Regions from separate parts of the uncultured Martelella sp. genome, predicted to be linked through region 2. Evidence: riboswitches for the same ligand, from Rfam matches in the RefSeq annotation. Region 2 holds a riboswitch; the other holds the start of a gene.
The links. Region 2 has a riboswitch for cobalamin ahead of metE (5-methyltetrahydropteroyltriglutamate--homocysteine S-methyltransferase). Riboswitches for the same ligand answer to the same signal wherever they lie in the genome.
Positions count from the first base shown of each region.

Region 1: linked by a shared signal. The riboswitch ahead of ACHZCU_RS06745 (TonB-dependent receptor domain-containing protein) and the one ahead of metE (5-methyltetrahydropteroyltriglutamate--homocysteine S-methyltransferase) in region 2 are both predicted to bind cobalamin.

Region 1 is NZ_CAXXFM010000001.1:1,414,734-1,422,141, reverse strand. It holds gene ACHZCU_RS06775 (ABC transporter permease) at 1-390, shown strand, start outside; gene ACHZCU_RS06770 (ABC transporter ATP-binding protein) at 387-2,006, shown strand; gene ACHZCU_RS06765 (glyoxylate/hydroxypyruvate reductase A) at 2,058-3,017, shown strand; gene ACHZCU_RS06760 (hypothetical protein) at 3,101-3,322, shown strand; gene ACHZCU_RS06755 (hypothetical protein) at 3,342-3,572, shown strand; gene pncB (nicotinate phosphoribosyltransferase) at 3,718-5,022, shown strand; cobalamin riboswitch at 5,112-5,312, shown strand; gene ACHZCU_RS06745 (TonB-dependent receptor domain-containing protein) at 5,480-7,384, shown strand.
Region 2 is NZ_CAXXFM010000001.1:2,195,262-2,202,669, reverse strand. It holds gene ACHZCU_RS10315 (glycoside hydrolase family 2 protein) at 1-1,702, opposite strand, end outside; cobalamin riboswitch at 1,964-2,186, shown strand; gene metE (5-methyltetrahydropteroyltriglutamate--homocysteine S-methyltransferase) at 2,297-4,618, shown strand; gene ACHZCU_RS10305 (DsbA family protein) at 4,758-5,372, shown strand; gene ACHZCU_RS10300 (adenine deaminase C-terminal domain-containing protein) at 5,514-7,316, shown strand.

The sequences.
Region 1 (7,408 bases), 780 kb from region 2:
TCATGGGTCAGTTTTGTTGCTGTCGTCAGGGCCGAATTCCTGCGCGCACGCAATTTCGAATATGTGCGGGCGGCGCGTGCGCTCGGCGTTGGCAATTTCACCATCATGTTCCGCCACCTGCTGCCGAATGCGATGGTCGCGACGCTCACCTTCATTCCCTTCATTCTGTCAGGCGCGATCGTGACACTGACCTCGCTCGATTTCCTGGGCTTCGGCATGCCGCCCGGCTCGCCCTCGCTTGGCGAACTGGTCAATCAGGGCAAGAGCAATCTGCAGGCGCCCTGGCTCGGCATCACCGCCTTCTTCACCCTTTCGATCATGCTGTCGCTGCTGGTGTTTGTCGGCGAGGCGGTGCGCGATGCGTTCGACCCGAGGAAGACGTTCCAATGAGTGACACGCCGCTGCTTTCCGTCCGCGATCTCTCCGTCGCCTTCCGTCAGGGCGGGAGCGACAATCTCGCCGTCGATCGGATTTCCTTCGATATCATGCCCGGCGAGGTGGTGGCGCTGGTGGGGGAATCGGGCTCCGGCAAATCCGCCACGGCCGCCTCCGTCCTGCGGCTTCTGCCCTATCCCGCCGCAAGCCACCCGAGCGGCGAGGTCCTGTTTGAGGGCCGTGATCTTCTGAAGGCCGATGACCGGACGCTGAGGCAGGTGCGCGGCGGCGACATTACCCAGATTTTCCAGGAGCCGATGACGTCGCTCAACCCGCTGCATTCGGTGGAAAAACAGGTGGGCGAAACGCTGGCGCTCCACGCCGGCATGACGGGGGCGGACGCCCGCAAACGCGTGCTCGAACTGTTGCGGGAGGTCGGCATTCGCGAGGCGGAAAAGCGGCTCGGCGCCTTCCCGCATGAATTATCCGGCGGCCAGCGCCAGCGCGTGATGATCGCCATGGCGCTTGCCAACCGGCCGAAACTGCTGATTGCCGACGAGCCGACAACCGCGCTCGACGTGACCGTGCAGGCGCAGATCCTGAAACTTCTGAAAAGCCTTCAGCGCGATCACGGCATGTCGATGCTGTTCATCACCCACGATCTCGGCATCGTGCGCAAATTCGCCGACCGGGTTTGCGTGATGACGGAGGGAAAGATTGCCGAACATGGCCCCGTGGCGGAGATTTTCGACAATCCGCAGCATGCCTATACCCGGCACCTGCTGGCCGCCGAACCGAAGGGCGAGCCGCCGGCGCATGATCCGACGCGCGAAGTGATCGTCGAGGCCGATAACCTCAAGGTCTGGTTTCCGGTCAAGGCCGGCCTGCTGCGCAAGACGGTCGACCATGTGAAGGCGGTCAACGGCATTTCGCTCAAATTGCGCGCCGGGGAAACCCTCGGCGTCGTCGGCGAATCGGGCTCCGGCAAGACCACGCTGGGGCTGGCGCTGACGCGGATGATCGGATCGGAAGGCCGGATCGCCTTTGTCGGCAAGGATATCAACGCCTATTCCTATCAGGCGATGAAACCGCTGCGCGAGGCGATGCAGATCGTGTTTCAGGACCCCTATGGCTCGCTGAGCCCGCGCATGTCGGTGGGCGAGATCGTTGCCGAGGGCCTGAAAATTCATGAGCGCGGTCTGTCGCCGAAGGAGCGTGATGCCCGCGTTGCCGCGACGCTGGAGGAGGTCGGCCTCGATGCCGCCACCCGCTGGCGCTATCCGCACGAATTTTCCGGCGGTCAGCGCCAGAGGATCGCGATCGCCCGCGCCATGGTGCTCAAACCCCGTTTCGTCATGCTGGATGAGCCGACCTCGGCGCTCGACATGAGCGTGCAGGCGCAGGTGGTCGATCTGCTCGCCGATCTTCAGAAGAAGCACAATCTCGCCTATCTGTTCATTTCGCACGACCTGAGGGTGGTCCGCGCGCTCGCCAACGAAATCATCGTCATGCGCTTCGGCGAGGTGGTCGAGCGCGGCCCGGCGGCAGACGTTTTCGAAAACCCGCAGGCCGACTATACAAAAGCACTGCTCGCCGCCGCTTTCGATATCGAGCCGGTGGAAGCGGGGTGAGTATCTGGCCGTTCTCCCCGGTCCGTTGAAAAGACAAAGAAGATATCGCGCATGCCCAAAGCTCCCATCCTGATCGACCTCAAATTCTCCGGCCGCGCCGCCATCGTGCAGGCCCTTGGGCAGCATTTCCATGACCGGCCGGTGGTTGATCTGGCTGACGGAAACAATGCGGGCCGTGATCTTTCCGACTGCCGCTATGCCGTGCTGTGGAACCCGGATGACGATCTGTTCGAACGCGCCCGCAATCTCGATATTCTCTTTTCCGGCGGGGCAGGGGTCGACCGCGTGCTCGAACTGGAAGGCTTGCCGGATGTGCCGCTGGTGCGTTTCGTCGATCCGTCGCTGACCCGGCGCATGAGCGAATATGTGGTGCTGCAATGCCTGTATCATGCCCGCCGCATGCCCGATTATGCCCGCCAGCAGACCGAAACACACTGGCAGCAATTGCCGCCCGCCGAAGCGGGAGACTTCACGGTCGGGATCATGGGGCTTGGCGAACTGGGGCAGGATGCCGCCCGCAAGCTGAAGGTCATGGGCTTTGATGTCATCGGCTGGTCGCGCAGCAAAAAGCAAATCGAGGGCGTGGACTGTTTCGATGCCGAGGGCCTCGATGCGTTTCTGGCCAGGACGGATATTCTCGTTGGTCTTCTGCCGCTGACAGCGGGAACCACCGGCATTTTCAATCGCGCGCTGTTTGAAAAACTCAGCCGGTCCGGCCCGCTTGGCGCGCCGGTGTTCATCAATGCCGGGCGTGGCGGTTCACAGGTCGAGGCCGATATCGTTACCGCGCTGGATAGCGGTGTTCTCGGCGGTGTGTCGCTGGACGTGTTCGCCAGCGAGCCGTTGCCGCCGGCAAGCCCGCTCTGGTCGCATGAGCGTGCGCTGGTGACCCCGCATATTGCCTCTGATACCGATGTCCGGGCGCTTTTTGCCCATGTCGCCCGGCAGATCGCCCGTTTCGAGGCGGGCGAACCGCTTCAGCATGTGGTCGACCGGACCGCGGGATACTGATCTGCCGGGAACAAAGACCCGCGCCTTGCCGTTTTATCCCTTTGGAAACGCCTCCGCCCCGCGCGGAGGCGAAGGAGGACGATATGACGACGCATTTCGATCCGAAGGAAGGCCGGCCCGTCAGATATCCGGGCGAGGATGACTATCCGCAGAAGAATGAGGACGACACCCGCATCCCGCCGACCGAAAAACGGCATCTCAACCGCGGGCAGACCGTGATCATGATCATCATCGCCATCATGGTTGCCGTGGTGCTGATCTGGGGCGGTGCTTCGTGGCTGTTCGGCGCGCCCGGCGCGAGCTAGGACGATCCGGGAGGACGACATGGTTGAAAAGAAGACGACAGGCCACCGCCCCGAGGATGCCGAGGTTGACGTGACCCCGACGGAGGCGCGGCATTCCGAGCGCGGCCGTCCGGTGCTGATCATTCTGGCGGTGGGCCTTGTTCTGGCCTTCGTGGCCTGGGGCGCGGTGGAACTGTTTGCCCCGCAGGGCGGCGATCCGGCGGGCGAGACAGTCAACGAGGACGCGAACGCGGCTGCACCGGCTCAGTAAAGCTCACATCGAGCAAAACGACGTGTCCGCTCTGGACTTTGTGCCGTCTTTGCAGCTAAGTCATGGGCCCGGAAGGGCGGCATGGCGGCCCTTCGCGCTATTTTTCCGCCGCAACGGCGCCTGAAAAGCCGAGGAGCGAACGGCGATGCCGAAGACCGATATCGCAACACGGGTCTACGACCATAGCTGGAAGCTCGACCCGATTATCCGCAGTCTGCTGGATACGGATTTCTACAAACTCCTGATGCTGCAGATGATCTGGAAACTCTATCCGGACGTCAATGCGACATTCTCGGTGATCAATCGCACGACCTCGGTGCGTCTGGCCGACGAGATCGACGAGGGCGAGTTGCGCGACCAGCTCGACCATGCGCGCGAGATCAGGTTGACCAAGAAGGAAATGATCTGGCTTGCCGGTAACTCGTTTTACGGCCGCTCTCAGATCTTCGAGCCGGAATTTCTGACCTGGCTCGCCAATTTCCGCCTGCCGGAATATGAACTCACCAAACGCGATGGCCAGTATCAGCTCGATTTTCACGGCCGCTGGATGGAAACCACGATGTGGGAGATTCCAGCGCTTTGCATCATCAACGAGCTGCGCTCCCGTTCGGCCCTGAAGGACCTCGGGCTGTTCACCGTCGATGTCACCTATGCCCGCGCCAAGGCCAAGATGTGGGCCAAGGTCGAGCGGCTGGCAGCTCTCGATGGCCTGAAAATCTCCGATTTCGGCACACGGCGGCGCCATTCCTTCCTGTGGCAGCGCTGGTGCGTGGAAGCGTTGAAGGAGGGCATTGGCCCGGCCTTTACCGGCACCTCAAATGTGCTTCTGGCCATGGATACCGATCTGGAAGCCGTCGGCACCAATGCCCATGAGCTGCCGATGGTCGCAGCCGCCCTTGCCGAAACCGACGAGCAACTGGCCGCAGCGCCCTACAAGGTGATGCAGGACTGGAACAAGCTTTACGGCGGCAACCTGCTGATTGCGCTGCCCGATGCCTATGGCACCACGGCGTTTTTGCGCAATGCGCCCGAATGGGTTGCCGACTGGACCGGCTTTCGCCCCGACAGCGCCCCGCCGATCGAAGGCGGCGAGAAGATCATCGACTGGTGGAAGAAGATGGGCCGCGATCCGCGCGAGAAAATCCTGATCTTTTCCGACGGGCTGGACGTGGATGCGATCATCGAGGCCTACAAGCATTTTCAGGGCCGCGTGCGCATGAGCTTCGGCTGGGGCACCAACCTCACCAATGACTTCATCGGCTGCGCGCCGCACCGCGTCGGCGGGCTGAAGCCGATCTCCGTCGTCTGCAAGGTGACGGACGCCAATGGCCGCCCGGCCGTCAAGCTTTCCGACAATCCGCAAAAGGCGACCGGCGACCCGAAGGAAGTCGAACGCTATCTGAAATTCTTCGGCTCGGAAGACATGTTCGACCAGCCTGTGCTGGTGTGAAACCCCGACCTGTGGCCGAAAAGCAATACCCGGATTTGTTCGTACAAATCACGGGGTTGGCTGCGTTGACACCGCGGATGCGCGCCGCATAGATTGCGCGCGGATCAGGTTCCGTTCGCAAGAACGGATGAAAAGGGAACACGGGACAGGGCGCTTGCCCCAGGCCGTGGCTGCCCCCGCAACTGTAGCCGCAGAGCCGTTTCCATGACGTCACTGGATTGATCCGGGAAGACGGAAACAATGGCGATGACGCGGAAGCCAGGAGACCTGCCCGATCCCGTCACCCTTGCCGGAACACGGGGTTCTTGTTTTGGCGCGGTCTGCCGTCGCGGTGACATTTCGAAACGATGTTGCCGCCGACGGGACAGGATCGCGACCGGGTGTTTCCGCGTCAAAAGCTGTTGTCCCCGACGGGCTTTTTCGGCCGGCGTCATGCCGGCCGCCTTGGGGACATGGAATGAACAAATCTCTGCTTGCGGCCTCCGCCGCGCTTTTGGCCTTGGTACCGGCACAGCAGGTGCTGGCGCAGGACGCCGCGCCTTTCGACGATGTCGTGACCGAGCTTGAACCGGTCTATGTGACCACGCCTTTGCGCCGGCCTTCGACGATCACGCAATCAACCTCCACCGTGACGGTGATCGATGAGGAAGATATTGCAAAATCCGCAGCGCCCGACCTGCCGTCGCTTCTGCGGAAATATCCGGGCGTCAACATCACCACCAATGGCGGGCAGGGCGCGCAGGCCTCGGTGACGCTGCGCTCTGCTCGTGCCAACCAGACACTGGTTTTGGTGGATGGTATGCGCGTCGCATCGGCAACCACCGGCACGGCCTACCTTTCCAATATTCCTCTGAGCGCGGTCAACCGGATCGAGGTCGTTGAAGGTGCACATTCGGCGCAATGGGGCGCGGATGCGATCGGCGGTGTCATCAACATCATCACCAGAGATGGTTCATTCTGTGAAAACGGAAAAAATGTCTGTACGACCGTTGAGACGGGCGTGACATGGCCGTGGGGCGGTTTTGCCAATGGCACTGTGCGCGGCAGTACTGCGGACGGGGTCGATTTCAATGTCGGTCTCGGTATTCTCGGGACCGAAGGGTATAACTTCACCACGCCCGCAAGCGGCCTGATCGAGCCTGATGACGATGGGTTCCTGCAGGGTTCGTTCAATTATGCGCTGTCGAAGGACTTTCTCTGGGGCCGACTCTACACAGATGGGTTCTACGCCCGTTCCAACCCACATTTCGATGGCGCTTCCAGCTGGGGCCCCGGCGCGAACCAGTCCCTGCAGACCAATGCCGGCTTCAAGGTCGGCGCCGAGATCGACCACGGCGAGGACTGGTCCTCCGTCTTCGAGATTTATTCCGCTCTCGATTACAACAAGACCTTTCTCAAGGGCGACGCTACCTATAACAGCGATTTCGATACGACGCGGTATGGCTTGAATGCCAGCACGACCAAGGAATTCGTGACAGGCGACCTGTTCAGCAGCCTGACCTTCGGCGGGGAGGCTTACGAGGAGCATGTCAGTTCCTCGACGGACTATTCAAAATCCAGCCGCGCCATTGGCGCGGTCTATACGCAGTATTCGCTGGAATGGGAGGCGCTCGATCTTAATGCCGGGTTGCGTTACGACGCCAACGAGGATTTCGGCGGCGCTTTGACCTATAATGTCGGTGTCGGCTACGAGCTTATCGAGGGTCTGACTGCGCGGGCATCCTTTGCCACCGGTTTCCGCGCGCCGGATTTCAATCAGCTTTATTATCCAGGATATTTCGGTTCTTATGTCGGCAATCCCGATCTCGATCCGGAACGGTCCAAATCCTATGAGGTTGGCCTCAATTGGGCGGCGTCGGATACAAGCAGTGTTGATCTCGTCTGGTATCAGACCTTCATTGACGACATGATTGACTACACCAGCGACTTTTCGACCTATACGAATATCGACAAGGCGAAGATTTCCGGCGTGCGGGCGGTCTGGTCGCAGGCGCTCATGGATGACCGGCTCGGTCTTGATTTCGGCTTCGAATATCGCCTGCCGAAGGATGAGACTGACGACCAGTATATCGCCAATCAGAACCGTCTGAAGCTGACGGCAGCCGCAAGCTGGCAGGCAACCGAGGCGCTCAATCTCAATGCCGATATCGAATATGTCGGCAGCCGCTGGACCAATACGGCAAGCTATAATCCCCAGCTTGGCGATTACACGCTGGTCAATGTCTCGGCGCTCTACGACATCGATCAGGCCGCCCGCGTCAAGTTCGCAGTCGAGAACCTGTTCGATGAAGACTATGAGACCGCCTACGGCTATAATGCGCCCGGCACCACGGTGACGCTTTCCTATCAAAGGACGTTCTAGATGATGCGGTCGGCGCGGTCGGCT
Region 2 (7,408 bases):
CGAAACTGTCGGGGAAGCGGAAATAGCGGGCGATGGTCTCGACAATCCGGCTGTTGCCGCCCTCATTGCGCTGATGCACATCCAGAACGGCAGAGGAGACATTGCGGTCTTCCTCATCGGTAAAGCTCCTGATCACCCGCATGGACGGGAAGGACTGGAACCCGAATTCCGAGCAGAAGCGCGGCCTGACGGTGCGGTAGTGCTCGAAATCCTTCGCCGAGTGCCAGACATCCCAGAAATGCATGTCGCCGGACGTGTCCACATGCCAGCCATCGCCGAAATCGAGACGACCGACGGAGGGCGATGAGGGACGGAACGGCAGGCCGATATCCTCATCCTCCACCGCCTCTTCCAGCGCATGGTTCAACCGATCGTAGATCGCCAGGTAACGGTCGCGGTTCTCAAGGCTCTCCTTGTACCAGGTCAGGGCGCCGACCAGTTCGTTGTCGCCGCACCACAGTGCCATTGCCGCAAAACGCGAAAGCCTGCGCAATTGCTGGCGCGCCTCGTTGCGCACCAGATCGAGCCAGTGCCGCTCATGAGCGGGGTAGAGATTGCAGGCGAACATGAAATCGTGCCAGATCATCAGGCCGAGTTCGTCGCACAGTTCATAGAACCAGTCGGCCTCATACTGCCCGCCGCCCCAGATGCGGATCATGTTCATATTGGCGTCGACTGCCGACTGCAGAAGGTCGCGCACCTGTTCAGGCGTGGCGCGTTCGGGTAGCGCGTCGCCGGGGATCCAGTTGGCGCCCTTCATGAAGATCTCGCGGCCGTTGACCTTGAACGCAAAGCGGTTGCCGATCTCGTCCTCGTCGGTCAGCAACGCGACATCACGCAAGCCGATGCGGAAATCCCGTGTCTGGCCGCCAAGCGAAACGGACAGGTCATAGAATGCCTGCTCGCCATGACCGGCCGGCCACCACAGGCGCGGGTTTTCCACCCGGGCCGTCACGGTCACACGGTTTTCACCGGGAAAGGCATGCAGCGTTGCAGTTGCCCGGTGGCCATCGATTTCCACAATGGCATCTTCAACCGCCGGCGCGAAGGCAAAGGCGTGGAGTGTCACATCCAGTTCAACCGCGCCATCTTCGTGACGCTGACGGATGGCAACATCATCGAGGCGGACCGATCCGGTGCGCACAAGCGCGATATCGCCGTAAAAACCGAGCGGGCACAGCGCGATCCCCCAGTCCCAGCCGCCATGGCACTGCGTCTTGCGCAGGAAATTCAGGTGACCGATGCGGCTGTTGGTCGAAAACGGCATCGGGAAATCGGAGTTTTCCGCCCTTTTTGCCGCTTCCAGGGAATTGGACAGGAATGTCACTTCGATGAGGTTTTCGCCTTCGCGCAAAAAACCGGTGACGTCGAAGTCATAGCGCAGGAACTGGCTCTCGCAGTGCCCGACCGGTTTGCCGTTGACGCGCACTTCGGCAAGGCAATCGACGCTTTCGAAACGCAGCGTGAAGTGCCCGTTGTCCATACTTTCCAGATTGAACGACCGTTTTGCGGTCCAGAGCGAACGGTGCACCCAGTCGGTCAGGGTTTCATTGTCGCGCCAGTAGGGATCTTCGATCTTGCCTGCGGCAAGCAGGGCGGAATGAACATCGCCCGGAACGTTCAGTTCGACTGCGATGTCTGCGTCGTCGCACGTCGCCGTCCAGCCGTCGTTGAGAATGATCGTTTCTGCGACATTTGCCATGATGTTCCGTCTTCCCTGTTGCTCTCGGTCGCCCCACGCTGAGAATTGCGCACAAACCGACCGTCTTCCCGCTCGCCTTTTAGCCTTTTTCAGGCATCGTGCGAAACGCCTAACCGGCAATATGCGCGAACTTTTCGCCAGAGTTTTGCGCATTCGGCGACCGACCACATAGACCAAAGTCCCGAAAGACACCCGTAATGACATAACGAATTAATTATATAAATATATCTTTATATCAATTGACAATCGGTACCGGCCGGATAACACTGCATCCGCTCTGGTTCGCTGTGATGGGTTGATGCCCATCCCCGCGCCAAGAGGGAATCCGGTGCGCTGTGCGACGTCATTGTCAGCGGCAATTCCGGAGCTGCCCCCGCAACTGTAAGCGGAGAGTGCCTTTCCACATCGTCACTGGGAAACCGGGAAGACGGAAAGGCGCGCCGACCCGCAAGCCAGGAGACCTGCCAGAGCCTTGTAACTGTCCACGGGCGGGGTGTCCCGGTGGTGCTGCGAAACCGGCGTGGGAGGTCGCTCCCGCGGTGTTTTCTCATGCTTTCCGCCAACCCATGCCCCCAACTTTGTCTGGGGTATGAAATGCCAAATACGAAACCTGCCGTCGCAAGCCTCGGCTTTCCGCGCATCGGCGCACGACGTGAACTGAAATTCGCGCTGGAATCCTGCTGGTCCGGCAAATCCGGCACTGCCGAACTTCTCGATACGGCCGAACATCTGCGCCGCAAGAACTGGCGCCTGCAACAGGAAAAAGGGATCGATGTGATCCCGTCGAATGATTTCTCGCTCTACGACCACGTTCTCGACACCGCGGTCATGGTCGGCGCAATTCCGCAGGAATATGGCTGGACCGGCGGTGACGTCTCGCTTGAAACCTATTTTGCCATGGCGCGCGGCGCACAGACGAGCGCAGACGATGCCGGTTGCGGCCATGCCGGACACGGGCGCGACGTTCGCGCGCTGGAAATGACCAAGTGGTTCGACACCAACTACCACTATCTCGTGCCCGAACTGACGGAAGATCAGACCTTTGCGCTGTCCTCGACCAAGCCGGTCGATCACTACCTTGAAGCCAAGGCGCTGGGCATCGAAACGCGTCCGGTCATTCTCGGCCCCGTCACCTTCCTGAAGCTCGCCAAGGCGCGGGGATCCGATTTCGAGCCGGTCACGCTGCTGTCCCGTCTTCTGCCGGTCTATACCGAGCTGCTCAGCAGGCTCCATGAAGCAGGCGCAGAATGGGTGCAGATCGACGAACCCGCGCTGGTGCTCGACCTGACGAACGATGAGCGTGCTGCTTTTGAAAACGCCTATGACGCCCTCACCAAGGCCGTGCCGGCGCTGAAGCTGATGCTCGCCAGCTATTTCGGCGATCTCGGCGACAATGCACAGACGGCACTGAACCTGCCCGTTGCCGGTCTGCATTTCGATCTCAAACGTGCACCTGATGCGCTGGAGGGCATTCTCGCAAAGGTCGCGCCCGAACAGGTGCTTTCGCTTGGCGTCATCGACGGACGCAACATCTGGCGGGCAGACCTTCCTGCACTTCTCGAGCAGCTGCGGCCGGTGATCGAGGCGCGCGGTGCGGACAAGGTTCAAATCGCCCCGTCCTGCTCGCTTCTCCATGTGCCGATCGATGTCGCGCTGGAAACCGAACTCGATCCGGAGCTGAAAAGCTGGCTGTCCTTCGCGATCCAGAAGCTCGAAGAGCTTTCCGCCCTGGCCCGCGGGCTTGGCGGCGAAGCGATTGACGAGGCGCTTGCGGCTGCCGGCAACGCCCTTGCCGCACGCAGCCGTTCGCCGCGCGTCCACAATGATGCGGTTGCCGCCCGGCTTGCCGCCGTCGGCGAAAACGACCGCCGCCGCAAAAGCCGCTTTTCCGACCGCATTGCCCTTCAGCGCAAGAAGCTTGGACTGCCGCTGTTTCCGACGACGACAATCGGTTCCTTCCCGCAGACCAGCGAGGTCCGCAAGTCCCGCGCCGCCTTCAATCGCGGCGATCTCGACCGGGCGGCCTATGACGGCTTTCTTCAGACCGAGACGGAAAAGGCGATCCGCTTTCAGGAAGACATCGGCCTCGACGTGCTGGTTCATGGCGAATTCGAGCGCAATGACATGGTCCAGTATTTCGGCGAAAAACTCTCCGGCTTCGCCTTCACCAAGCATGGCTGGGTGCAGAGCTACGGCTCGCGCTATGTCCGCCCGCCGGTGATCTTCGGCGATGTCTCCCGGCCCGCGCCGATGACGGTCGACTGGTGGCGGTTTGCGCAGTCGAAGACCGAAAAGCCGGTCAAGGGCATGCTGACGGGGCCGGTCACCATCCTCAACTGGTCGTTCGTGCGCGACGATATCCCCCGTTCGCAGACCTGCGCCCAGATCGCGCTTGCCATCCGCGATGAGGTTGTCGATCTGGAAACGGCAGGCGCTGCCATCATCCAGATTGACGAAGCCGCCCTGCGCGAGGGCCTGCCGCTGCGCAAATCGGAGTGGAAGACCTATCTCGACTGGGCCATCGACGCCTTCAGGCTTTCGTCCTCGGGGGTTGCGGATGAAACCCAGATCCACACCCATATGTGCTATTCGGAGTTCAACGACATCATCGATGCGATTGCAGCGATGGATACGGATGTGATTTCCATCGAGACCTCGCGCTCGAAGATGGAACTGCTCGATGTCTTCACCGCCTTCGAATATCCAAGCGAAATCGGGCCCGGTGTTTATGACATCCACTCGCCCCGCATTCCTGCAACGGGCGAGATGACCGAACTGCTGTCGCTCGCCCGCAAGCGGCTCGATGACCGTCAGATCTGGATCAATCCCGATTGCGGCCTGAAGACCCGCGGCTGGGCCGAGGTCAAACCGGCGCTGGTCAATATGGTCGAAGCCGCAAAAGCCCTGCGCGGCTGAACGGCCTTGCAAAACGCCCCGGCCCTTTTGGGGCCGGCGGCACACTCGCGTTTGAGGAGGGTGCGCTCTCGCAAAATTGATGGGTGGCAGGATGGCGCCGTCCCCTATACTAAGCCGGATCAGAATCAAGGAGACCGGCATGACGGACCGCCGCACCATTTTGAAAGGCATGCTTGCAGGCTCGGGCCTTGCGCTGTTTCCGATCGGCGCATATGCCCATGAGCCCTCGCCGGAAAACGTGTTTTCCGATCCGAATGCCCCCGTCCTCGGCAATCCGGACGGCGATGTCACCGTGGTCGAATATTTCGATTTCCAGTGCACCTATTGCAAGCGTGACTATCCGATGGTGCGCGATGTCGTTGCCAGGGATGGCAATGTCAAACTGGTGATGAAGGACTGGCCGATTTTCGGCGACGTTTCCGTTTATGCCGCGCAGGCCGTTCAGGGCGCTGCCGCCCTTGGTGAATACGAAACCGCGCTCGATACGCTGATGACGGCAAAAGGCGCGCGCCTGACCCATGAACGGGTCGAAACGCTGCTGACCGACGCGGGCCTTGATTTCGATGCCATTGCCGCGGCGGTGAAAGACAACGAAAAGAAAATTTCCGACCTGCTCGACCGCAATTATCACCAGGCCGAAGCCTTCCAATTCAACGGCACGCCGTCCTATGTGATCGGCCGGACGGTCTATCCGGGCATTCTCGACAGGATCATGCTGGAATCAGCAATCGCCCAAGCACGGTCGGCGGGCTGAACGCAGCAAAACTGCCTTGAAACGACGTTTTCAAGAAATCTCTGGACCGCATTTCACACTGCCGTTAGCTTCGGGCACAGGCGGATTCTTCGGCATGAACAGACCGATCCGCACGCACATTGACCAGTATGAAAGCCCATCATGAGCAAGCTGACACGCTTTTCCGTTTCTCCTCTTTCCGACATGACCCGGCAACTTGCCGATGTCGCTTCCGGCCGCAGCGATCCGGATATCGTCATCACCGGCGCGCGGGTGCTTTCAACCTATTCGGAACGCATGCTGGATGACCGGGAACTGTGGATTTCGGGCGGACGCATCGCCGCAGTGAAGCATGCCGGCGCCCATCGCGGCAAGGCGGCAGACGTTTACGATGCCAAAGGCGGCATTGTCGCGCCCGGCCTTGTCGACCCGCATCTTCATATCGAATCAAGCATGGTGACGGCCTGCGCCTATGCCGAGGCGGCGCTTTTGAACGGCACCACGACGATCTTCTGCGACAGCCACGAGATCGGCAATGTCATGGATGTGGCAGGCGTGGAGGCGATGCTGGAAGATGCCCGCCAGGCCCCGCTGTCGATCTTCCTGACGGTGCCGAGCACGGTCCCGGCCACCAGCGCGGAAATGGAAACGGCCGGCGGCGATCTGACGCCGGACAAGATCGCGAAGATCTTCGACAAATGGCCGGAAGCCGTCGCCCTTGGCGAAAAGATGGACTTCGTGCCGGTGGCCATGAGCGACGAACGCTCGCATGCGATCATCGCCGAATCGTTGAAGCGCGGTCGCCCGGTTTCCGGCCATGTCTACGGCCGCGAATTCGTTGCCGCCTATGCGGCAGCCGGCGTGACCGATACCCACGAGGCCATCGATCGGGAGATCGCCAATGACCTTCTGGAAGCCGGCGTGTGGATTTTCCTGCGCGGTGGACCGCCGACCACGCCCTGGCATTCGCTGCCGGAGGCGATCAAGGCCGTGACCGAACTCGGCGCTTCGCACAAGCGGGTGGCGGTGTGCACTGACGACCGCGACGCCGACGATCTGCTGATGTTCGGCCAGGACTGGGTGACGCGTCAGGCCGTCAAGGCCGGGATGAAGCCGGAACAGGCATGGTCGATGGGCTCGCTCCACGGCGCAACACGCTTCGGCATGGGCGACGAGATCGGCGGGCTTGGCGGCGGCAGGCGCGCCGACATCGTGCTGCTCGACGACACGCTGAAGCCGGTCAACACCTGGTATGGCGGCGAGCTTGTGGTCGAGGACGAAAAGGTGACATCGCTGCTCGACGAAACGCTTTCCGAGCGCTACCGCTATCCAGACGCTGCCTATCACACGGTGAAGCTGCCGAAAGAGATCAAGCTGACGCCGGATCTTCCGACCGAGCGGGTCCTCGCCCATTGCATCCGCACCGAACTGCCGGGTATCACGCTGGTCCATGACACGATTGAACTGGAACATGCCAATGACTGGCAGCAGCATTTCGACCGGCACAATCTCTGCTTCGTCTCGGTGATCGAGCGCCACGGCAAGTCCGACGGCAATGTCGCCCATGGCCTGCTTTCCGACTTCTCGCTGAAACGCGGCGCGGTTGCCTCCTCCGTCGGCCATGACAGCCACAACATCATCATCGCCGGCACCAATGAGGCCGACATGCAGGTGGCGCTCAGGGCCATCGAGGAAAGCCAGGGCGGCGTCTGCGTGGTCGATGAAGGCAAGGTCCGCGCCATGGTCGAACTGCCGATTGCCGGGCTTCTGTCCGACAAGCGCATTGACGATGTCGCCGATGCCGTGCGGGTGCTGAAGCTCGAATGGGAAGAAGCCGGCTGCTCCATCCCCTATATGGGCTTCAACCTCATCCCGCTCTCCGTCATCCCCGAAATCCGCATCACCGACAAGGGGCTGGTTCTGGTGCCGGAGATGAAGGTGATCGACCTGTTCGAGAAGGTTTGAGCGGACGGGGCCTTCGGTCAGTTCATTTCCGCCGAAGGCCCCGTTACCTCCCCTTCCGCCAGGATTTTCTTTTTGGCCTTTTGGCTTTCAGG